One region of the Amycolatopsis sp. NPDC104775 genome, then DNA from elsewhere that is predicted to be linked to it. Evidence: riboswitches for the same ligand, from Rfam matches in the RefSeq annotation. Region 1 holds a riboswitch; each other region holds the start of a gene.

The links. A riboswitch is a leader RNA that binds a small molecule or an ion and turns the genes downstream of it on or off. The one in region 1 is predicted to bind cobalamin.
Region 2: linked by a shared signal. The riboswitch ahead of ACZ63D_RS02450 (CbtB domain-containing protein) and the one ahead of metE (5-methyltetrahydropteroyltriglutamate--homocysteine S-methyltransferase) in region 1 are both predicted to bind cobalamin.
Region 3: linked by a shared signal. The riboswitch ahead of ACZ63D_RS38420 (hypothetical protein) and the one ahead of metE (5-methyltetrahydropteroyltriglutamate--homocysteine S-methyltransferase) in region 1 are both predicted to bind cobalamin.

Annotation. Positions count from the first base shown of each region.
Region 1 covers NZ_JBVJOE010000001.1:1,308,628-1,316,081, reverse strand. Annotated here, with positions in the region: gene ACZ63D_RS05730 (diguanylate cyclase domain-containing protein) at 1-699, opposite strand, end outside; gene ACZ63D_RS05725 (cytochrome P450) at 946-2,463, opposite strand; gene metE (5-methyltetrahydropteroyltriglutamate--homocysteine S-methyltransferase) at 2,605-4,878, opposite strand; cobalamin riboswitch at 4,969-5,188, opposite strand; gene ACZ63D_RS05715 (hypothetical protein) at 5,767-6,429, shown strand; gene ACZ63D_RS05710 (ribonucleotide-diphosphate reductase subunit beta) at 6,556-7,454, opposite strand, start outside.
Region 2 covers NZ_JBVJOE010000001.1:592,008-599,461, forward strand. Annotated here, with positions in the region: gene ACZ63D_RS02420 (DUF4236 domain-containing protein) at 1-1,220, shown strand, start outside; gene ACZ63D_RS02425 (HAD-IC family P-type ATPase) at 1,223-3,595, opposite strand; gene ACZ63D_RS02430 (hypothetical protein) at 3,687-3,887, opposite strand; gene ACZ63D_RS02435 (DUF3558 family protein) at 4,044-4,601, shown strand; gene ACZ63D_RS02440 ((2Fe-2S)-binding protein) at 4,606-5,271, opposite strand; gene ACZ63D_RS02445 (CbtA family protein) at 5,268-6,107, opposite strand; gene ACZ63D_RS02450 (CbtB domain-containing protein) at 6,133-6,342, opposite strand; adenosylcobalamin (AdoCbl) riboswitch at 6,385-6,469, opposite strand; gene ACZ63D_RS02455 (GMC family oxidoreductase) at 6,875-7,454, shown strand, end outside.
Region 3 covers NZ_JBVJOE010000013.1:41,505-48,958, forward strand. Annotated here, with positions in the region: gene ACZ63D_RS38415 (CbiQ family ECF transporter T component) at 1-988, opposite strand, end outside; gene ACZ63D_RS38420 (hypothetical protein) at 975-1,625, opposite strand; cobalamin riboswitch at 1,643-1,768, opposite strand; gene ACZ63D_RS38425 (Gfo/Idh/MocA family protein) at 1,815-2,711, shown strand; gene ACZ63D_RS38430 (GNAT family N-acetyltransferase) at 2,878-3,609, shown strand; gene ACZ63D_RS38435 (cytochrome P450) at 3,658-4,878, opposite strand; gene arfB (alternative ribosome rescue aminoacyl-tRNA hydrolase ArfB) at 4,971-5,399, opposite strand; gene purM (phosphoribosylformylglycinamidine cyclo-ligase) at 5,433-6,503, opposite strand; gene purF (amidophosphoribosyltransferase) at 6,535-7,454, opposite strand, start outside.

The DNA.
Region 1 (7,454 bases):
GGCGCCGAGCCCGTCGTTGATCACCTTGAACCCGTCGATGTCCAGGTACAGCAAGGCGATCTCCTCGGAGCCGCCGGAGCCGAGCGCGCGTTCCAGCTGGGCGGTGAAGGCGGCGCTGTTGGGCAGTCCGGTCAGCGCGTCGTGCAGGTTCTGGTGCCGCAGCCGTTCGCCGAGCAGGTGCAGGTCGTCGTCATCGGCCGCCATGAACACCGGGAAGTACGTTTCGGGCCGGTCCCCGGGAAGCGTCGCGAGCGTGACGTTCGTGGTGAGCTCGCCGTCGCGGCTGTGGCCGAGCTGCACGCTCTGGACGGTCCGGCGGGCGCCGGCGGCGAGCGGAAGGGCGTCGAGCGCGGCGCGCAGCCGTTCGGCGTCCTGCGGGCCCGCGGCGAGATCCGCGATGTGCTTGTCCCGCAACGCGGTCGTGGACGTGCCGAGCAGCCGGGCCAGCGCGCCGTTCGCCTCGACGACGGTCCCGGACGGGTCGGTCAGCGCGATGCCGAGCGGCGCGGACGAGAAGAGCGCGGTGAACCGCCGCGTCGCGCCGGTGTCCTCGGGGCGCGCGGCGACCTCGCCGGCGAAGTCGAGCAGCAGCCGCTCCACCTCGGCGGGCGGGAGCGTTACTCCGTTGGTGTCAGTCAGCGCCGCGGCGTACTTGCGCGCGACGTCGACCAACCCTGGCCTGGCACCAGGCTCCGGCACACTCCACCTCTTCATACGCGGACAAAGACCAGCTCAGGCCCGGTGCGGAGGATCCGAAGACCCACACTGGGTACGAGTTGGCCGCAAGTGATGCCACGGCATCACGGACCAAACAGGGTGTCTACCGGCTGAACGAGTGATGGGCACTACACAACTGGTGACATCAAGTCACCTTGAGTACACGAAGGTGGCTTGTACTGCGGTTTTGTCTCCAGCTGTTGACCTTTCTGTCCGGCTCGGCGGCCGTCAACGATAGGCCAGCCGGGCCGGCAGTCCGTCGGCGGGCACCGGAAGCGAGACGTAGTCCCACTTGGCCACGTAGTCCTCGGGCACCGACCAGCGGTGCGCCCGCAGCAGCTCGTGCATGAGCGCCTTCACCTCCAGGCCGCCGAACTGCAGCCCGATGCACTTGTGCGCGCCGCCGCCGAACGGCATCCACGCGAACCGATGCGATTTGTCCTCGCGGCGGTCCGGGCCGAACCGCTCGGGATCGAAGCGCAGCGGATCGGTCCAGTGTTCGGGGGAGTAGTGGTTCAGCGTCGGCGAGACCGCGACCATCGTGCCTTCCGGCAGGTAATGGCCGAGGACCGAAGTGTCCTTTGTGGTCTTTCGCGCCAGCGACGGCACCGGCGCGCGCAGCCGCAGCGCCTCCTTCATGACGAGGTCCAGCGTTTCGAGGCTTTCCAGCGCTTCGAGGTCCGGCAGGTCGTCGCCCAGCCGCAGCGACTCCTCGCGCGCCCGCTCCTGCCATTCCGGGTGTTTCGCGAGGTAGTAGGCCATCGCGCTGGCGGTGATGGTGGTCGTGTCGTGCGCGGCCATCATCAGGAAGATCATGTGGTTGACGATGTCGGCGTCGCTGAACCGGTCGCCGTCCTCGGAGACGGCGTGGCAGAGCGCGGAGAACAGATCGTCGCCGTCCGCGTCGCGCTTCGCCGCCAGGTTCTCGCCGAAATAGCGCTCCAGTGTCCGCCTGCCGCGCAAACCCGCGGCCCAGCGCCCGCCAGGCACCGGATACCGCACCACGGCGGTACCGGCGCGCACAGCGGCCACGAACGCGCGGTTGATGCGCTCGGCGTCGGCGGCCGACCGCATGCCCATGAACACCTGGGTCGCGACGTCCAGCGTCAGTTGTTTGAACGCCCAGTACAGCTGGGGCCGCCCGGACGGCAGCGCGGCCACGCCTTCGCGCAGCGCCGGGCCCATCTGCGCGACGTAGCCGCGGAGCCGGTCGCGGGTGAACGCCTCCTGCATGATCCGGCGGTGCAGGTGGTGCTCGCCGAAATCGAGCAACATGAGCCCGCGCTCGAAGAACCGCTCGATAAAGAACTTCCAGCCCTCCTGGGAAAACGCCTTGTCCTTGTTCACGAGCGCGGCCTGAGTGGCCTCGGGCCCGGACAGCGACACGATCCGCTGGCCGAACACGCCCATCCACGACACCGGGCCGAACTGCTCGAAGCGGCGCAGGCTGAACTCCAGGCCGAAGCGCATCCCGTCGAGGGTGTGGCCGATCAGCGGCGGGCCGTCGTCGCCGAGCACTGGTTTCAGGCCGCTGCCTGCCGGGGGTGCGGCGAGCTCGCGGACCGGCCAGCGTGCGCCGAGCCAGCGTTCGTCCACCTTGCGCGGCAACGGGATCGCGGTCAGCGGCGGGATCCGGCCGCGGAGGTTTTCCGAGAGCCGGGTGACGCCGTCGCTCCCGGCGTGGGCGAGGCTGCCGAGCGCGCCGGGTGTCGTCGGGGTACTCGGGTTTCCGGTCACGTCCGCCATGACGACCACCTCCCGGCCAGGGTATCGGCCGCGTCTACGGTCCCGTGTTATTGACGGGATGACAATACCTTGGGGGCTGCCGTTCGGGTGATCCTCGGACTGGTGCCGGGCGGCTGGTCGCGCCGCCCGGCACCAGTGGGGTCAGCGAGGTTCGGCGCGCAGTTCCCGGGCCGCGCCGACCAGATGCCGCAGCGCCGGTTCGACCTCGGCGTAGTCACGGGTCTTGAGGCCGCAGTCCGGGTTGATCCACAGCCGCTCCGCCGGAACCGCGCCGAGCGCCGTGCGCACCAGACCGGCCATCTCGTCCCGGTCCGGCACGCGCGGCGAGTGGATGTCGTACACCCCTGGCCCGACGCCGCGGCCGAAGCCCGCTTCGTTCAGGTCGGCGAGCACTTCCATCTTCGAGCGGGCGGCTTCGATGCTGGTGACGTCGGCGTCGAGGGCGTCGATCGCGGGCAGCACGTCACCGAACTCCGAGTAGCACATGTGCGTGTGGATCTGCGTGCTTTCCGCGACGCCCGAGGTGGCCAGCCGGAAAGCGGGCACTGCCCAGCCGAAGTACGCCTCGCGCTCCGCCGCGCGCAGCGGAAGCAGTTCGCGCAGCGCGGGTTCGTCGACCTGCACGATGCGGATCCCGGCCGCCTCAAGGTCGGCGACCTCGTCCCGGACGGCCAGCGCGACCTGGCGCGCGGTGTCGGCCAGCGGCTGGTCGTCGCGGACGAACGACCACGCCAGGATCGTGACCGGACCGGTCAGCATGCCCTTCACCGGCCGGTCGGTGCGGCTTTGCGCGTACCGCGTCCATTCGACAGTCATCGGTTCCGGCCGGGAGACATCGCCGAACAAGATGGGCGGCCGGACGCACCGGGAGCCGTACGACTGGACCCAGCCGGACGCGGTCGCTGCGAACCCGGTCAACTGCTCGGCGAAGTACTGGACCATGTCGTTGCGTTCGGGTTCGCCGTGCACGAGGACGTCGAGGCCGAGGTCTTCCTGCAACCGCACGACACGCTCGATCTCGGCGCGCATCGCGTCGCGGTAGCCAGTGTCGTCAAGTTTGCCCGCGCGGTGCGCGGCTCGGGCTCGGCGTACCTCGCCGGTCTGCGGGAAGGAGCCGATCGTGGTGGTTGGCAGCGGCGGAAGGTTCAGGGATTTTTGTTGCGCCGCAGCACGTTCCGCGTACGGGGCGCGGACGGTGTCCTCCGGGCGGAGCGCCGCGACACGAGCCCGGACGTCGGCGTCGTTCACCTCCGCGGCCCCGGCCCGATCGGCGACCGCGGCCCGCGCGGGGCCGAGATCCACGTCCTCGCCGCGGAGTGCCCGGCCGAGCAGGACGACCTCGTCCACCTTCTGCTGTGCGAAGGCGAGCCAGGTTTTCAGGCGCGGGTCGAGATCTGTCTCTGCTGCCACGTCGTAGGGCACGTGCAGCAGCGAGCACGACGTCGAGATGCTCACGTGAGCCGCGGTGTCCTTCAGCTGGGTCGCGCGGGCCAGTGCGAGGTCTGGATCCGTGCGCCAGACGTTGCGGCCGTCCACGACTCCGGCAAGGACTTCCTTGTCCCGCAACGCGCCTTCCGCCACTACTTTGTCTACAAAGGACTTTTCAGTGACCAGGTCCACTGCGACCGCTTCGACAGGGGAGCGGGCCAGTACGCCCAGCGCCCGGCCGAGCCCGCCGAAGTACCCGGCTGCCAGCAGCTTCGGGCGGTGTTTTTCCTTGGCCAGCCAGTGATAGGCGCGGGTGAGCGCGTTGAACTCCGGAGTCGTCCGGTCCGCGGCGAACGCTGGTTCGTCCAACTGGACCCATTCGACGCCCTCGTCGGCCAGTTGGCCCAGCAAATCGGCGTAGGCGGGCAGCAGTTCGTCGAGCAGTTCCAGGGGCGCGAACCCGGGTACGGTCGGCTTGGCCAGCAGGAGAAAGGTGACCGGTCCGACGAGCACCGGACGCGGCGTGATCCCGAGCGCGCGGGCCTCGCGGACCTCGTCGATCGATGCGGTGCCGGTGAGGGAAAACCGGGTGTCCGGGCCCAATTCCGGGACTAGGTAGTGGTAGTTCGTGTCGAACCACTTCGTCATTTCGAGTGCGGGCGCGTCCGGTACCCCGCGCGCGGCGGCGAAGTAGGTGTCCAGCGGCGACAGGCCTAGCCGGGTAAAGCGTTCCGGCAGTGCGCCGAAGAGCGCCGCGGTGTCCAGTACGTGGTCGTAGAGGGAGAAAGTGCTGGACGGGATCGAATCGAGGCCTTGGTCGCGGAGGGTCGTCCAGGTTCGCTCGCGAAGGAGTCGTCCGGTGGCTCGCAGTTCTTCCTCAGGGCTCTTTCCCGACCAGTAGGCCTCGAGTGCCCGTTTGAGTTCGCGGGCCGGGCCGATTCTGGGGTAGCCGAGAATCGTGGTGCCGATCGTGTTCACAGCATGCATCCTCACGTGCTCGCCGGAAGAGTCCGGGCACGCGGAAACGCGGTGCTTCGGTCGTGCCTTGTCCCGCGAGGCCCGGACTCACGCACGCCGTCGGCGTGCGTGCCATTGGCAGGTATTCGGACTCGTGGGCGTATCGCTCGTGCCTACCGGCTGTCGCTTCCCGGGCTGGCGCCCAGTGCTTTACCGCGTTCGCGGTGACAGCTTTCGTTCCCACATACCGCTGCGGGGCAGTCCCGGATTCGCACCGGGTTCCCTGTTGCCTCGTCAGAACGCGGGTGCGTGCTGGCGAACCAGTGGCGGGGGTGAGCTTACCGGGTCCGGGGCCAGGAGGCGGGTGTCCCAGGGTTCGGGAGGGATCGTGCTGCTTGCCGGAGCAGGGGGAGCGTTGGAAGGTGCTCGTTGTCCGGCGGTGACATCGCACCCGGCGTGTGCGAGACGAACGGGGGAGTTGCCCTGTGCTGTCTGGCGTCTCGCCGACGTCGAGCATGGTGCGGCTGATGTTTTTGGCGCACTGTCCGTTGACGCCTGGCCATTGCTCACTGACGGGTCGTATTTTCTGCTTATTTTTCCATCTCTGCTCGAAACCGCTGCGCACGCAGGGCGTATCCGTTGACTGGGTTGTCACCCAGTCGGCGGTTCCTTGTGTGCGACAGGCGGGACAAAGTGCGGAGTTGTTGGTGGCCAAACAACATTCGCGGCGGGTGTCAGTCAGGCAAGCGCGGTCAGTCAACCTGGACACCTGGGTTGAAGCGGGAATGACCGCAGGTACGCTGTACAGTTCCCCCGGGGCGAGAGAAAGGGTTTCTGTGGTACTGGGCGGATCAGCGGCCAGGGGCTCCGTACCGTGAGTTCTACATCAAGTCCGCGCATGAGCTTGCCAGCGAGAACGTGACCTTCAGCTGGGTTCCCGGCAGCCCCAACTGGGAGATTCGCCAGAATGGGGATCTTGTCGGTATTTCCGAAGGAAACGGGGCATTCGGCGGCCAAGCGGACAATGGGCTCGAGGTAACGGTGCCGAGTGCTCGAGTTTTCGCCAACTCTTCAAAGTTTCAATACCAGGATACTGGCAACAATTGGCATCCCGCTCAAGCGGAACTGGTCAACGATCGACCAGATCTATTTCTTATGTACACAAACGGGCAAAACATAACGGGCGCAACGCGCAAGCCTTGCGTAGACAAGGCGGAGAAGATGTCTGCCGAAAGCAACGTCACGCCGCCTACTTCCGCTGACCTGCTGGGTGTGGCGAAGAGGCTGGCCGCCGCGAATGGCGAGGGCAGTCCGGCCGATATTCGATATGTGAAAACCGATCGCAATGCTCTCAAGCATATTGACGGAACGCAGCCCAAGACCAACGATCCGGTGTACTTGATTCAAATGACCGGCAACTTCGTGGGGTACGCCGCCAAGATCCCCAGGGGAAGCAAGCCGCCCAGGGGAAACGTGCTCACCGTCACGGTAGATGCGAAATCCGGGCACATGCTGGGCTGGTCGATCCTGGTGGAGCCGCACGACCTTGCGACGTTGGGAGTGGTGCCGGCACTGCAGTAGCGAAGAGGCCCGGTCGCGATGCGATTGGTTGTCCGCTCAGAGCCTGAATGCGGTGTGCCCGCATACGAACTCGGCCGCACCCAGGGCAGGGTGCGGCCGAGTTTCAGCAGGTGACTCGGGGTGGGATCAGTCCCAGTCCAGTGCGCCGCCGGACTGGTACTCGATGACCCGCGTCTCGAAGAAGTTCTTTTCCTTCTTCAGGTCCATCGCCTCCGACATCCACGGGAACGGGTTCTCGTTCTCGCCGTAGATCGGGGACAGGCCGATTTGCTGGGCGCGCCGGTCGGTGATGAAGTGCATGTACTGCTCGCACAGGTCGGCCGACAGGCCCAGCATGCCGCGCGGCATGGTGTCGCGGGCGTACTTCACCTCAAGCTCGCACGCTTCCTGCAGCATGCCGCGCACCTCGGCCTGGAACTCCTCGGTCCACAGGTGCGGGTTCTCGATCTTGATCTGGTTGATGCAGTCGATGCCGAAGTTCAGGTGGATCGACTCGTCGCGCAGGATGTACTGGTACTGCTCGGCGATGCCGACCATTTTGTTCCGCCGGCCCAGCGACAGGATCTGCGCGAAACCGGTGTAGAACCACATGCCCTCGAAGATCACGTAGAACGCCACGAGGTCGCGCAGGAACGCCTGGTCGGCTTCCGGGGTGCCGGTTTCGAAGTCCGGGTTCTCCAGGTTCTGCGTGTATTTCAGCGCCCACGCGTCCTTGTCCGAAATGGACGGGACCTCGCGGTACATGTTGAACAGCTCGCCCTCGACCAGGCCGAGGCTTTCGCAGATGTACTGGAAGGTGTGCGTGTGCACGGCTTCTTCGAAGGCCTGGCGCAGCAGGTACTGGCGGCACTCCGGGTTGGTGATCTGCCGGTACACCGCGAGCACGATGTTGTTGGCCACCAACGATTCCGCCGTGGCGAAGAAGCCGAGGTTGCGCTTGAGCATCTGCCGCTCGTCCTCGGTGAGGCCGTCCGGCGACTTCCACAGCGCGATGTCGGCCTGCATCGCGACCTCGGTCGGCATCC
Region 2 (7,454 bases), 720 kb from region 1:
GCGTCTCGCTGACCCGGGGCATCGGCGGGCCGCCGCACCTGTCGGCCAACATCGCCATCCCCTCGCTCGCCACGAGCGACCGGGCGGTCTACTTCCTGCCGGACCGGGTGCTGGTGCGCGAGGGCAAGCACTACGCCGACGTCGAGTACCGGAACCTGGAGATCGAGGCCGTCGTCCAGCGGTTCATCGAGGACGGCTCGGTTCCCGGCGACGCCCGCGTCGTCGGGAGCACCTGGCGGTATGTGAACGTCAAGGGCGGCCCGGACCGGCGGTACAAGAACAACCGGCAGCTTCCCGTCCTCGAGTACGGCTCGCTGCGGCTCTCCGGCCCGAACGAGTACCGGGCGACCTTCGACTTCTCGACCCCGCGCGCCAGCTCAGCGCTGGCGGAAGCACTGCGCACCATGGCCGCGGCCATCGCGCAGCCGGTGCCGGTGCGGCCAGTCGTCGCCCCGGCCGAACCCCGCCGCAGACACGACGCGCCGCGCACCGCGCTGACCCGGCGACGGCTGTCGGCGGACGGACGCGTCGCGGTCGTCGGCGAATCGCATTATCAACCGGCCTTGCACCGCGCGGCACGCGGAATCGCCGCGGGCGAAGGGTTCGACCAGCATCTTCCGGTGGTCGCGCTGCTGGTCCCGGAACCGCGGAATCCACACGATCTCCATGCCGTCCGCGTGGACGCGCTCACCGCCGCCGGGCCGGAAACCGTCGGGTATCTGTCCCGTTCGGACGCTCGCGAATACCAGCCGGTTCTCCGCGCTTTGGGCGACGCGGGTTACGCCGGAACCTGCCCGGCGCGGATCACCGGGGGCGGAAGCAGCCGCAACTACGGGATGTACCTGCATCTCGCGAGCCCGGACGCCCTGGTGCTCGCCAATCTCACCGCGGAGACCGAGCTGCTCGCACCGGAGCGAACGATCACCGTCACGAAAGAAGAAAACCACCAGGAGACCTTGCGGCAGCACTACGCGGGCCCGCGCACGCTCGTCGCCGCCGAACTCGCACCGTCCACAGTGTCCAGTGGCAAGCACAAGGGTTCCTACGCGATCGAAGTCCGCCTCGACGGCCAGCGCGTCGGCGAACTGACCGCCGCCATGAGCGCCCGCTACCGGCATCTCGTCACCGGCGCCCCGTTGTGCGAAGCGTTCATCACCGACGGCGACCGCGGCTTCCAGCTCGACCTCCGGCTTCCGAAGGCCGAACCCGTCCCCCGATGACGTTAGTTCCCGATCCGGTTCCCGATCCACCGCCCGATCTCGATCAGCACCACTCCCGCCGCGGCGCAGACCACCGCGGTCAGCGTGTACCTCGCGTTGCCCGGGTCCAGCTGGAAGATGTCCCGCGTCCACGGCAGCACGAACATCAGCGCCGAAACCACCGCCATCGTCGCGACCAGCGCGGCCTTCCACCACGTGTACGGCCGCGCGACCACCGCCAGCACCCACAGCGCCAGCGCCATCAACGTCATCAGCGCCGTGGTGCTCGCCTGCACCTGCTCCGCGTCGGTGGTGGCGGTGCCGGGGTGGACCAGGATGTAGGAGACGAACGACGCGGCCCCGATCACCACCCCGGCCGGGACCGCCATCCGCAGCACGCGGCCGACGAATCCGGGGCGCGCGCGGTCGTTGTTGGGGGCCAGCGACAGCACGAACGCGGGCAGGCCGATGGTGAACCAACCGACGATCGTCACGTGCCTCGGCAGGAACGGGTACGGCATGGCGTCCAGGCCGATCAGCCCGGGCACGCCGACGATCAGCGCCAGCAGCACCGAGTACACCGTTTTGGTGAGGAACAGGTTCGCGACGCGTTCGATGTTGCCGATGACCCGGCGGCCTTCGCCGACGACGTGCGGCAGGGTCGCGAAAGCGTTGTCCAGCAAGACGATCTGCGCGACGGACCTCGTCGCCGGGCTGCCCGCGCCCATCGCTACACCGACGTCGGCGTCCTTCAAGGCGAGGACGTCGTTCACCCCGTCGCCGGTCATCGCGACCGTGTGCCCGCGTTCCTGCAGCGCCGCGACCATCGCCCGTTTCTGCGCGGGCGTCGCGCGGCCGAACACCGCGGTGCCCTCCAGCTGGTCAGCCAGTTTGCCGGGGTCTTCGGACAGCGTCCGCGCGTCGACCGGGGCCTCGCCGCCGGGCAAGGCCAGCGCGCGGGCCACGCCGCCGACCGACACCGCGTTGTCGCCCGAAATCAGTTTCACCGCAACGCCTTGGGCGGCGAAGTAGTCCAGGGTCTCGCGGGCGTCGCCGCGGATCTTCTGTTCCAGCACGGCCAGCGCCACAGGCGTGACGTCGCCCGGCCCGTCCGGCGCGTCGACCGCGTTCCCGGCCCGGCCGAGCAGCAGCACCCGCAGGCCTTGCGCGCCGATCCGTTCCGCTTCCGCGCGTTCTTCCGACTCGGCGGGCAGCAGCACGTCCGGCGCGCCCAGCACCCAGTCGCCGTGGTCGCCGAAGGCCGCGCCGCTCCACTTCCGCGCCGAGGAGAATGGCACCACGGCGGTCGGCGTCCAGTCCGGCGCGGCCGGGCAGCCCTCGGCGATCGCGAGCAGGCTGGCGTTCGGCCGCGGGTCGGCGGCGGCGAGCGCGGCCAGCACCGTCTCCGGCTCCTCGGCCGCGTCGCGCAGCCGCCGCAGCTCGGACAGCCGCATCGTGTTCTCGGTGAGCGTGCCGGTCTTGTCCGCGCAGACGACGTCCACGCGGGCCAGGCCCTCGATCGCGGGCAGCTCGTTGACCAGGCACTGCCGCCTGCCCAGCCGGATCACGCCGACCGCGAACGCGACCGACGTCAGCAGGATCAGGCCCTCCGGGACCATCGGGACGAGCGCCGCGACCATCCCGCGCAGCGCGGCGGGCAGCTCCTGCGAACCGGAAAGCTGGTTGTAGATCGACAGCGCGCCGGCCGGGATCAGCAGGTACGTGATGACCTTGAGGATCTTGTTGATCCCGTTCCGCAGCTCCGAATCGACGAGGGTGAACCGGCCCGCTTCCTCGGCCAGCTTCGCCGCGTACGCTTCCGAGCCGACCTTCGTCGCCCGGTACGCGCCGTTCCCGGCCACCACGAAACTGCCGGACATGATCGGATCGCCCGCGTGCTTCACCACCGGGTCCGACTCGCCGGTGAGCAGCGATTCGTCGACCTCGAGCGCGTCCGCGGCCAGCACCTCGCCGTCGACCACCACCTGGTCGCCCGCGCCGATCTCGATCACGTCGTCGGCCACGACCTCCTCCGGGGCCAGCTCGCCGCTGGTCCCGTCGCGGCGCACGCGTGGCCGCACCTGTCCGACGATCGCGAGCCGGTCCAGCGTCCGCTTGGCGCGCAGCTCCTGCACGATGCCGACGACGCTGTTCGCGACGATCACCCCGGCGAACAGGCCGTCCAGCAGGTAGCCGGTGGAGAAGATGATCGCCGCGAGCACCGCGAAGATCGCGTTGATCCGGGTGAAGACATTCGCCCGGACGATCTCCCACGCACTGCGGCTCGTGCGCGAAGGCACGTTGTTGGTCCGCCCCGCGGCGACCCGCTCGGCGACCTCGGCCGCGGTGAGCCCGCGCGTGCTGTCCTGCGTGAGCAGGCCGTCATCCCCTGGCATGGGTCCGACCTTACGCAGTTTCCGGGCGAAACCGGCGGGTCGCCGCCCCGGCGGGTCCGCCCGTTCGGGTGACTCGGCGACCGGGACCGGCTCAGCCCAGCCAGTGCTTCGGCGGCGGGTAGACGTAGCGCGCGATCGTCGTGCTCACCCAGCCGATGCAGAAGCCGCCGAACACCGGCAGCACCACCCGCACCTCGTGGGCACCGCGAAGCAGGCCGGTGAGCAGGAAGACCAGCGCCCACGCGACGAGCAGCCCAGCGCTGTATGTCCAATAGTTCCGGTACCTGCGCATGGCGACCTCCCGCCGTTCTCTTTGCCGAGTGTTCCTCGCGCAGATCTTGATCGCAGGCCCAAAAGGGAGTTTTCCGATTTCCGGTCGTGCAAAACGGTCTTTCGTTCAGTTTCCACCGGAAAAGGAAAGCGCCGAAACGCGGCTATGCTCAATTCCGTGGCACCGAACAAAACCGTTCTTTCGGGCGGCCTGCTGGTCGCGCTCATCCTCGGAGTCGCGGGCTGCTCGTCCGCGCCGCAGCCTCCGCCGCGCCTTTCGCCGCCGCTCCCCGACGCTCCGCTGGATCTCACACAGTTCACGACCAAGCCCTGCGACCTGATGACGCATGACCAGCTGGTCAGGTTCTTCGTCGCCGACCGGGGAACGGCCTCCCGGTCCGGTGGCAAAACCGCCTGCACCTGGATCCCCCGCGACACGAAAGCCCTGGTCTACCTCGCCTCCGTCGACACCGCCTCAGGCGGCCTGGAAGCCCTCTACCGCCGCCGCGCCACTGTTTCGGGCTTCGCCCCGGTTTTCGTCCACAGCTATCCCGGCATTCACCGGGACGCTCGCGACGGCCAGTGCACTGTCGAAACCGGCGTCGCCGACGACACTCTGCTCACCGTCACCGTGACAGCGACCGATCCCAAACTGGATGCCTACAGCGACCCGTGTTACGAGGCCGACAATTTCGCCGGGGTCATGATCGCTTATCTGGCCAACCGGAAACCCTGACCGGTCAGGCCAGCACGCAGTCCCCGCATTTGGGGCCGTCGCGATCCGGTGCCGCCCGATAGAACAAGCAGCAGCTCCGACGACGGAATCGCCCGTTCTCCCGGGTAGCGGTACCGGCCAGCTCCGGCAATTCCTCCAGTGCGGCAACCATTCCGGCGACCCGCTCAGTCCACTCTGGACGCTCTGCTCGCAGCACCGTCACCGCCCCGTTCAAGGCCGAGGCCACATTTCCCCGCCGGACATTCCGAGCCAGCGAGAACTGCTCCATCGCCTTGTCCAACCGCGCCAGCGGCCCCCGCAGAACCCGTTCGGCGAACGCACCGACCACATCGGACTCGATCGGCGAGTTTTCCTGCAGCGACAACGGAAACGCGCCGCCCAGCTTCGGCTGCCACCAGGCCGTGGAGTAGTCCGGCACCGCGCTCGCGCCGACCGCGAGCCCCAGCGCGGGCGAGATGATCCGCGCCGCCAGTCCGAGATGCGCGATCGACGCCGCGACCCGCAGTTCCACGAAATCGCCGCCGAGAACGGCCCGGTTCTGCGCGACGCGTTCGCGCAGAACCGGACCGTCGTCGAGAACCTCGGTCAGCAGCCGCCATGGCTCGGCCGGTTCCCCGGCCGGATGCGTGTCGACGGCGAAGAACGGGCCCAGTCCGGTCAGCGGGTTCACGCCTCGACGGTAGCCGCGCGCCCGCGGCCCAGCACGCGTTCGGCGAGCGGGCCGAACACCAGCGCGATGGTCGTCCACAGGATGACCTGCGCCAGCACCGAGTAGAGCCGGAAGCCGACGAGCGTGTCGGCCGGGAACCCGGGATAGACGATCTGCCCGTCGGGGGCTTTGAGCGGCAGCGGGGTTTCGCTGGCCTGCGGACCGTATTCGGCGACGTTGGCAGCCAGCGAGCCCAATGACGGCAGCAGCGCCATCAACAGCGCCGACAGCACCACGAACCCGGCGCCCGCGACGAGCGTCGCGTTCCAGTTGCCCAGCTTCGGCGCGAGCCGTTTGCCCGCGACGACGGCCGCGACCAGGAAGACCACCGACGCGACGACCATCGTCAGGTACAGCCCGGTGCGCGCGCCGATGGTCGCCTCGTGCCCGATCGCCGGCGGATTGGCCGGGTATTTCAGGAACGGGACGAGGTACAGCGACAGGAACCCGGCCCCGGCCACGAGCACCGCCAGCACCCGCGCGCGGATCCGGCCGACGCGGCCCAGCAGCACCGTGTAGGTCACCGCGAACAGCAGGCCCATCGCGACCCCGAAGAGCACCATGCCGAGCCCGATGCCGAGGTTGCCCTGCACCGCCCGGCTGAAAATCTCGTGCCCCTCGTGCTCGGTCGGCACACCAGCGGCCTTGTCGAGCGCCATTTGCGCCTCGTCGCGGCCGGATTCGTAGTCGATCGCCGCCTGAGTGAGCGGTTCGGCGAAGATCCGGGCGAAGACGAACGCCAGCAATCCGCCCAGCGCTCCGGCGAGGAGGCCGCGCAGAATCAGCTTGTTCTGCATTGTTCGGTTGTCCGTTCCGGGCGCGTCAGTGGCAGGGGAAGCCGAGGAAGTGCCGCGCGTCGTGGACGAACTCGTGCACGTGGGTGTCGCTGCCGAAAATCGAGACCGCGCCCTGGTCGACGCCGATGAAGTAGTACAGCAGCAGCGCGCCGAGGATGGTGGCGCCGAGCAGCAAAGCGGCTTTCGACACGGGCAGAACGACCGGGGTGGACCGGTCGGCCGGAATGGTGGCCATGGCTCTCCTTCGGGATGACGCGTCCCTTGCGGGTGGACCTGACGACGGCTCCTCGACCTGACTCGCCCGGGATGGGCACACAGTGGCGCGACCGTGCCGGATTCTCACCGGCTTCGGGAAGCCGTCGCGCGAGCAGCACGGTACGGCGGTGTCCGGCCGGTCGTCAATCGCCCGAGGGTCCGAGGTGTCCGCTATCTCCCGGTTTGCGCGGCCGGTGTGCCCGGGGTCGCACCGAACGGAGCAAGGCCGTTCACGCGGGGTCGCGGTAGAAGGCCAGGTGCTCGGGGCACAGGCCCTCCGAAGTGTCGCAGCGGAGCAGGCCAACTCCGACCTCGCCCGGATCGAGTTGGCCGAACATCGCTTTCGGGGCGCGGAAGTCCGCGCCGGTTTTCGTGTGCGGCTCCGGGAGATCGCCCTCCGGCCGGTCCGATCAGGTTCGCGCGCGAGGCGTTGCGCGTCCGGCGGGAAAGCTATACCGTTCCTGAACTAGAACAGGTTACAGTTTCGGTGGTGCGCGGGACGAGGAGCGGACATGGCAGCCAGGGTGGCCCGGAGCAACGAAGCCGACTACGTGGTCGTCGGGTCGGGCAGCTCGGGAGCTGCCGTCGCTGGACGGCTCGCGGAGTCCGGGGCCAGCGTGATCGTGCTCGAAGCGGGCAAGAGCGACGAGCAGCTGCTGTTGCGCAAGCCGGGGCTGGTGGCCCCGTTGCACGCGGTGCCCCAGCTGAAAAAACTGAGCGACTGGGGGTTCTACTCGGTCCCGCAGAAACATGTTCTCGATCGGCGCATGCCGGTGCCGCGCGGGAAGGTGCTCGGCGGCTCCAGTTCGGTCAACGGGATGGTCTACGTCCGCGGCAACCGGGCGAATTTCGACGACTGGGCGGCCGAGGGCAACACCGGCTGGGACGCCGACAGCGTCAACGCCGCGTACAAGCGCATGGAGGACTTCGAGGACGGCGAGAACGCCTTCCGCGGCGCGGGCGGGCCGATCAAGATCACCCGCAACAAGATTCCGCAGGAAGGCACGCTGCAGTTCCTCGACGCGACGGCCGACGCGATCGGCTGCGACATCATCGACGACTACAACGGCGAGTCCCAAGAGGGCGTCAGCC
Region 3 (7,454 bases), on a different contig from region 1:
GTTCCGGCCAGGTCAGCGGGCTGGCCGGAGTGGTCAGCGAAACCGGGTCGGCGAGCAGCACGAGCACCGCGGTCGCGACGCCGCACAGCGCGACCAGCGTCTCCGGCAGCCGCCACGGATCGGGCCGGTAGGTGGTGCGCCGGATCTGCCGTCCGCCCAGCACGAATCCGGCGACGGCCAGCACGAGACCGGCGATGAGCATCGGCACGCCGAGCCACGACGCGGACCCGTCGAGCACGCCGTAGACCCCGACTGCGACGCCGACCAGGCCGGCCAGCACGCAGACCGCGATCAGCATCCGGACGCGGGGCGCGAGGTAACCGCGCCGTCCGTAGCCGCGGGAATCCATGGCCGCCGCGAGCTGCAGCGACCGGTCCATGGCGTCGGCCAGCACCGGCACGAAAATCCCCTTCACGAACCGCAGGCCGCGAGTCTTGCCGGCCCGCAGCCGACGCGCGCGGCGCACCCGCTGCACGCTCTCGACCAGCTGCGGCGCGACGGAAAGCGCGACGGTGACCGCCGTCCCCACCTCATACAGCGCCCCGGGAACGGCCTTGAGCAGGCGTTTCGGGTTCGCCAGCGCGTTCGCGGCACCAATGCAGAGCACGATCGTGGCCAGCCGAAGTCCGTCGTACAGCCCGCCGAGCAGTTCCTCGGCCGAAGTCGGGCCGAGCAGCTGGATGCCGGCGGCGACACTCGGCAGCTGGATGGCTGGCAGCGTGAACAGGACGTGGCCGCCGTCCTCGCCGCCGATCAAGATCCGGAACAGCACGCGCGACGCCAGGATCACTCCGGCGATCCAGGCGTACATCCGGAACGCCAGCGCCCATGGCGCGTCGCCGCGGCGGAGCACCACCACGAACCCGGCCACCGCGATCACCAGAGCGAGCAGAACCGGGTTCGTGGTCCGGCTCGCGGCGACGGCGAGCGCGAGCGCCCACACCCACCACGCGCCGGGATGGAGCGCTCGCGGGCTACTCCGCGGCACGCCTGCGGCGCACCGCGACGACCGTCCCGGCCACCACGAGCAGCACGACGACCACGATGCCGAGCACCAGGCCCCACGGGAAACCACTGTCCGAAGTGGACGCCGGGGCTGAGGCGGGCGCGCTGGCCTTGCGCACCGGCTCGGTGCGCGGCGGCGGATATTCGGCGTAGGACTTGCCGATCGCGAACGACCAGCCCTCGAACGCACCGGCCGGCGGCTTCCAGCTCTGCGCGCCGACCTGCGCCGACTCCCATTTCCCGCCGTTGGTGGCGGTCCAGAAGCTCCACGACGCCTTCTCCGGCGGCATGCCGGTGCAGGTCTGGTCGGCGGGTTTGCCTTCGATCTTGCACATCACCGCCAGGCCGTACTTGCCCGCTCCGGTGAGTTCGAATCCAGCGTTTTGCAGGGCGGTGACGCCGTTTTCCTGCTTGCCCAGGGCGCACCGGATCAGGGTTTCACCGCCGAGCCCCTGGAAGTCGACGATCACCGTGACGCCATTGTCGTCCTGGCAATAGCCGTCGGCGCCCTTGCCGGGCGTGGTGGCCGAAGCGGAGGAAGCCCCGCCGAGGCCGGTAGCGACGAGAAGAGCGCAGCCGGCGAGGACTCGCCCCCAGTGCCGCGCGTGCACGAACCGCATGTCAGATGTACCTCGCATCGATCGGACCACGACGGGCGATCCGGCTCGCGGCCCCTCGCGGGCCGCTCACGGTTGCGGGCCAGCGCCGGATTCTCACCGGCTTCCCCCGTTCGTGGCGAAGAACTTGTCGACGTTAACGCACCGCAGGCCCCGCCGGAAGCGACCGCGGACACACCTACACTTCCGGGCGTGGGACAGGACCAGCTGCGCGTCGGCCTCGTAGGAACCGGACCGTGGGCCACCACGGTGCACGCTCCCGGGCTCGCGGATCATCCAGGGACCGTGCTCAGCGCCGTGTGGAGCCGTCGGCCGGAAGCCGCCGCCGCGCTCGCGCAGGACTACGACGCCGTGCCCACCAGCGACCTGGACGAGCTGTTCGAGCAGGTCGACGCCCTCGCGTTCGCCGTGCCGCCGACCGTGCAGGCCGAACTGGCGACCCGGGCCGCGGAGGCGGGCAAGCACCTGATCCTGGAGAAACCGATCGCCCCAGACCTGGCCACGGCGCAGCGGCTCGCCGATGCCGTGTCGTCCGCTGGCGTCGCCTCGCTGGTGATGCTGACGTTGCGATTCGCCCAGCAGACGCGCGACTGGCTGGACGGCGTCACCGCCGCTGGCGGTTGGCGAGGAGGCACCGTGCGGTGGCTGTCCGGTGCCCTGCTCGCGGGCAAATACGCCACCTCCGCCTGGCGACAGGACCCGGCTGGCGGCGCGCTCGCCGACATCGGCCCGCACGCGTTCGATCTCTTGGACGCCGCCCTCGGCCCGATCACCAACGTCCTCGCCGCGCACCGTGGTCCCGAAGACCTGTGGCAACTGCTGCTTGAACACGAGGGTGGCATCACCAGCACCGCGACACTCAGCCTGCGCCTACCGGTGCAGCCGACAGTGGTCGAGTACTCGGTCTTCGGCGAGCACGGCCTCCGCACGCTCGGCCGCACCGGCACCGCGAATGACGCGTACACCGCGCTGCTGGACGATTTCGCCGCGATGGTGTCGTGCGGAACGACCACGCACCCCTGCGACGTCCGGCGGGGCGTGCACCTGGCTCGGATCGTGGACCAGGCGCGGGCCGCGCTGAGTTCATAATTCGCTTGCCCGGGCTGAGATGATGGCCTTTTCGGACGAAGGAATGCCTATGTGCTCCGCCACGGCCCACTCCGGCCGCGTGGCCTGAGCTGTTCGGCCTGCGCTTGGGGTGGGATTGCCCAGCCCGGTTTTTGTGCTGCCCTTCTTCGAAAGGCCTTCCTTCAAGATGTCCGTCCTTCAGGCATACGTCCGCGCGACCGCACCGATCGGCCGCGCTACCGAACGAATCGGCCCGTTCCTGGCGACTTTCGCCCAGGACAACTCTCATCCGATGGCGAACTACGCCATCCCCGACGACGGCGCCACGCCTTCACCGGCCGAGATCGCTCTCCTGATTTCCGCCTACCAGCAACGAAATCTCCTGCCCCGGCTGGAGTTCTTCACCGAGGCGGCTCCCGATGTCGAGGCGGTGCTCGTCGCCGCGGGGTTCACCCTGGAACGACGTGTTCCGGTGATGACCTGCACTGCCGAGGATCGCGTCGATTGTGTTGCCCCAGAACACATCCGGCTGCGGGAACCGTCGTCCGACGACGACTTCCGCCGCCTGCGGTCCGTGCAGAACGTCGCCTTCGGCGGGTCTCCGGAGGTGTCGGACGCCGAGATCGAACGCAACCGGCACCATCTGACCGTCCTGGCAGAGGCCGGGGAAACCGTGGTGGGTGGCGGGCTCGCGCTCGATATCGTTTCCGGTGCAACGGAAATCGTCGGCATCGCGGTAGCCGCCGAACACCGCGGCCAAGGCATCGCTTCGGCAATCACCGCATACCTAACACGTCTCGCCCACGAACGCGGTGCGCAGACGGCGTTCCTTACGCCGGGCGATGTGGGGATTGGGACGGTGTACCGGCGTGCTGGGTATCGCGTTGCTGGCGAGTGTGTGCATTTGTCGCTGAGTTAAGGAGTTCCTTGCCGCCGCAACGCATTGCCGTTGCGGCGGCAAGGCACGTCACCTTGACCACTCGACCGGCACTTCCCGCACCCCGCGGATCACGCCGTAGGTGCGCCGAGGCCGGGCGTCCGGCTGAAGCCGCAGATCCGGCAGTGCCGTAAGCAGTTCGTCCAGCATGACCCGCAACTCGAGCCGGGCAAGATGCCTGCCGAGACACCGATGCGCACCGGCTCCCCAGCCGAGGTGGGCTGGCCTCGTCCGCCCGCGCTCCGGTCGGAAGACATCACCGTCGATGAAATGCCGCTCGTCGCGATTGGCGCTTCCCCAGGCGAGCAGCACCCGATCCCCGGCGTCGAGCAGCACTCCGCCCAGCGTGGTCGACCGGGTGACGGCCCGACCGGTGGCCGCCACCGCTGGTTCGTACCGGACCGCTTCCTCGATGAACTCGTCCAGTGCCTTAGGGCTTTCGCGGACCCGGTCCCGCAGGTCAGAGTCCTCGGCCAGCAGCAGTGCCATCGTGGCCGCCGCGTCGGTGGTGGTCAGCTGCCCGGCGGCGACCATCAGCGACGCGAAGCGCAGCACCTGCCGTTCACTGACCGGCTCGTCGAGGTCGGCGTGAATCACGTCGGACAGCATGTCGTTTCTCGGCGCGCCAGCTCGCTCGCGGATATGGCCGAGCAGGAGCTTCGCGTACTCCCGGCCACGCTCCTCAGCTTCCTCCCGGCTTTCGGCGGCGACCAGTCGCTTGGCCTGGTCCGCCAGCAGCTCCCGGTCGCTTTCCGCAATGCCGAGCAAAGCCGCGACCACCAGAGGCGGGACCACCTGCGTGTAAGCGGTCACCAGGTCGGCCTGGCCGTCGTCGGCGAACCCGGCGAGGGTCCCTCGGCACAACCGCCGGATGAGTGACTCGTGTTTCTTCGCCGCGGCCGGAGTGAAATAGGGCTGGAGAACACGACGCCAAGCCAGGTGCGCTTGGCCGTCGAATTCAAATAATGGTGCTCGAGGCGACGGATTATCACCAGATCCAGCATCTTCGGCTACGACATCCGCAGCTCCGAGGCCAGAGACATACGAACTGTATATGTCGCCGTTGCTGGCCGCTTCCCGGATCTCGTCGTAGCCGGTCAGCAGGTGAAACCCGCCGTGCGCGGAGCTTTTCGCCACCGGGCAGACCTGGCGGATAGCACCGAGACGTGCGTAAACGTCCTCGGCAACCGCAGGATCGAGATGGTCGAAATCGACTTCGGCGGGAATTCGCCGTTCAGGAGATCGCGTCACTCCCCAGAATTAGCGAAAAGGAAAAAGAAGCCGCAAGAAGACAACTCAGCGATATCCCCAGCCAAGCCTTCACCCGCAGTGATCAACAACGCCTAATCGTCAAACCGCCCACCGCGCCCGCGCTTGACGTCGCTGCGACGTTTCTTCGCCGCCAGCCGACGTTCCTTCGAGCCGCGCGAAGGCTTGGTAGGCCGTCGCTTGGGCGGCGGTGGCGCGGAGGCCGTCGTCAACACCTCGGCCAACCGCTCCCGGGCAGCGTCGCGGTTCATCAGCTGGGACCGGTATTCGCTGGCCGCGATGGTCAGCACTCCGTCGACCAGGCGGGTGCCCAGCCGGGCCGTGATGCGTTCTTTCAGTGCGGGCGGGATCACGGCGGAGCTCGCGACGTCGAACGACAGCTCGACGCGCGAGTCCGTCGTGTTCACGCCTTGTCCGCCCGGTCCTGAGGATCGGGAGAACCGCTCTCGCAGTTCGGCGCCCGGGATCACGAACCGGGCGCCGACGCGTACGTCCTCCGCCATGCCTTCAGTGTCTCAAGCCGGGGCAAGCGGCTTTCAGAACCGCGGGTGGTCGCCGGACAGCACCGCGCGCGGGCCGTCCGGGTCTTCGGCGGGCTGGACGTCGCCGAGGATCCACGCGGGCACGTGCCGGGCGGTCAGCACCGCCAGTGCGCGGTCGACGTCCTCGGCCGAGACGATCGCGACCATCCCGACGCCCATGTTGAACGTCTTCTCCAGCTCCGCGCGCTCGACCTTGCCGCGCTGGCCGATCACCGCGAACACCGGGGCCGGGGTCCACGTGCCGCGTTCGAGCTTGGCGACCAGGCCGCGCGGCATCACGCGCGCGAGGTTCGCTTCGAGGCCGCCGCCGGTGATGTGCGCGAACGTGCGCACCTCGGTCTCGGCGACCAGGGCGAGGCAGTCCTTCGCGTAGATCTTGGTGGGTTCGAGCAGTTCCTCGCCCAGCGTGCGGCCGAACTCCTCGACGTGCCCGTCCAGCGGCATCCGCGCGATGTCCAGCAGCACGTGCCGGGCCAGCGAGTAGCCGTTGGAGTGCAGCCCGGACGAGCCCATGGCGAGCACGACGTCACCGGGGCGGACCTTCTCCGGCGACAGCAGCGCGGACGCCTCGACCGCGCCGACGCCGGTGGCCGACAGGTCGTAGTCGTGCTCGCCCATCAGGCCCGGGTGCTCGGCGGTCTCGCCGCCGAGCAGCGCGCAGCCCGCCTGGACACAGCCCTCGGCGATGCCGCCGACCAGCGCCGCGATCTTCTCCGGCACCACCTTGCCGACCGCGATGTAGTCCTGCAGGAACAGCGGCTCGGCCCCGGTGACGACCAGGTCGTCGACCACCATCGCGACCAGGTCGATGCCGACCGTGTCGTGCTTGTCGAGCGCCTGCGCGACCGCGATCTTGGTGCCGACGCCGTCGGTCGACGACGCGAGGATCGGCTCTTTCCACTTGTCGAGCTTGAGGGAGAAAAGCCCGGCGAAACCGCCGACCCCGCCGCGCACCTCGGGCCTCGTGGCCCGCTCGGCGTGTGGCTTGAGCAGCTCGACGGCCTGGTCACCGGCGTCGATGCTGACCCCGGCGGCTGCGTACGTGGCGCTCGTGGACTCGCTCACGGAAGCGGACTCCCTACTGGACTTGCTTGGTTCACGGACGCCGGACGGCGTCTTCGGCACCGTACCCGGCGGCGCTGACCGGAGTCGCCGCGCCACCGGCGGCGTCCATGCTTTCGAGCAGGTGCTTGCCGATGAGCGCGTCCTCGGGCAGCGGAATCGGGTATTCGCCGGAGAAGCAGGCCGTGCACAGCCGCGACTTCGGCTGCTCGGACGCCGCGACCAGGCCGTCCAGCGAAATGTAGCCGAGCGAATCGGCCCCGATCGAACGGCGGATGCCGTCGAGGTCGACGCCGTTGGCGACGAGTTCAGCGCGCGAGGCGAAGTCGATGCCGTAGAAGCACGGCCACCGCACCGGCGGCGACGCGATCCGCACGTGCACCTCGAGCGCACCGGCCTCGCGCAGCATCCGCACGAGCGCGCGCTGGGTGTTGCCGCGGACGATCGAGTCGTCCACCACGACCAGCCGCTTGCCGCGGATGACGTCGCGCAGCGGGTTCAGCTTCAACCGGATGCCCAGCTGCCGGATCGTCTGCGACGGCTGGATAAAGGTGCGCCCGACGTAGGCGTTCTTGACCAGGCCGGTGCCGTACGGCAGGCCCGAGCCCTGCGCGTATCCGATCGCGGCCGGCGTGCCGGACTCCGGAACGGGCATCACGAGGTCGGCGTCGACCGGGTGCTCGGCGGCCAGCTTGCGGCCGATCTCGACGCGCGTGGCGTGCACGCTGCGGCCGGCGATCGACGTGTCCGGACGCGCGAGGTAGACGTACTCGAAAACGCAGCCCTTCGGCTCCGGGTTCGCGAACCGCGACGAGCGCAGCCCCTCGGCGTCGATGGCGATCAGCTCGCCCGGCTCGACCTCGCGCACGAACGACGCGCCGCAGATGTCGAGCGCGGCGGTCTCGCTCGCCACGACCCAGCCGCGCTCCAGCCGACCGAGCACCAGCGGGTGCA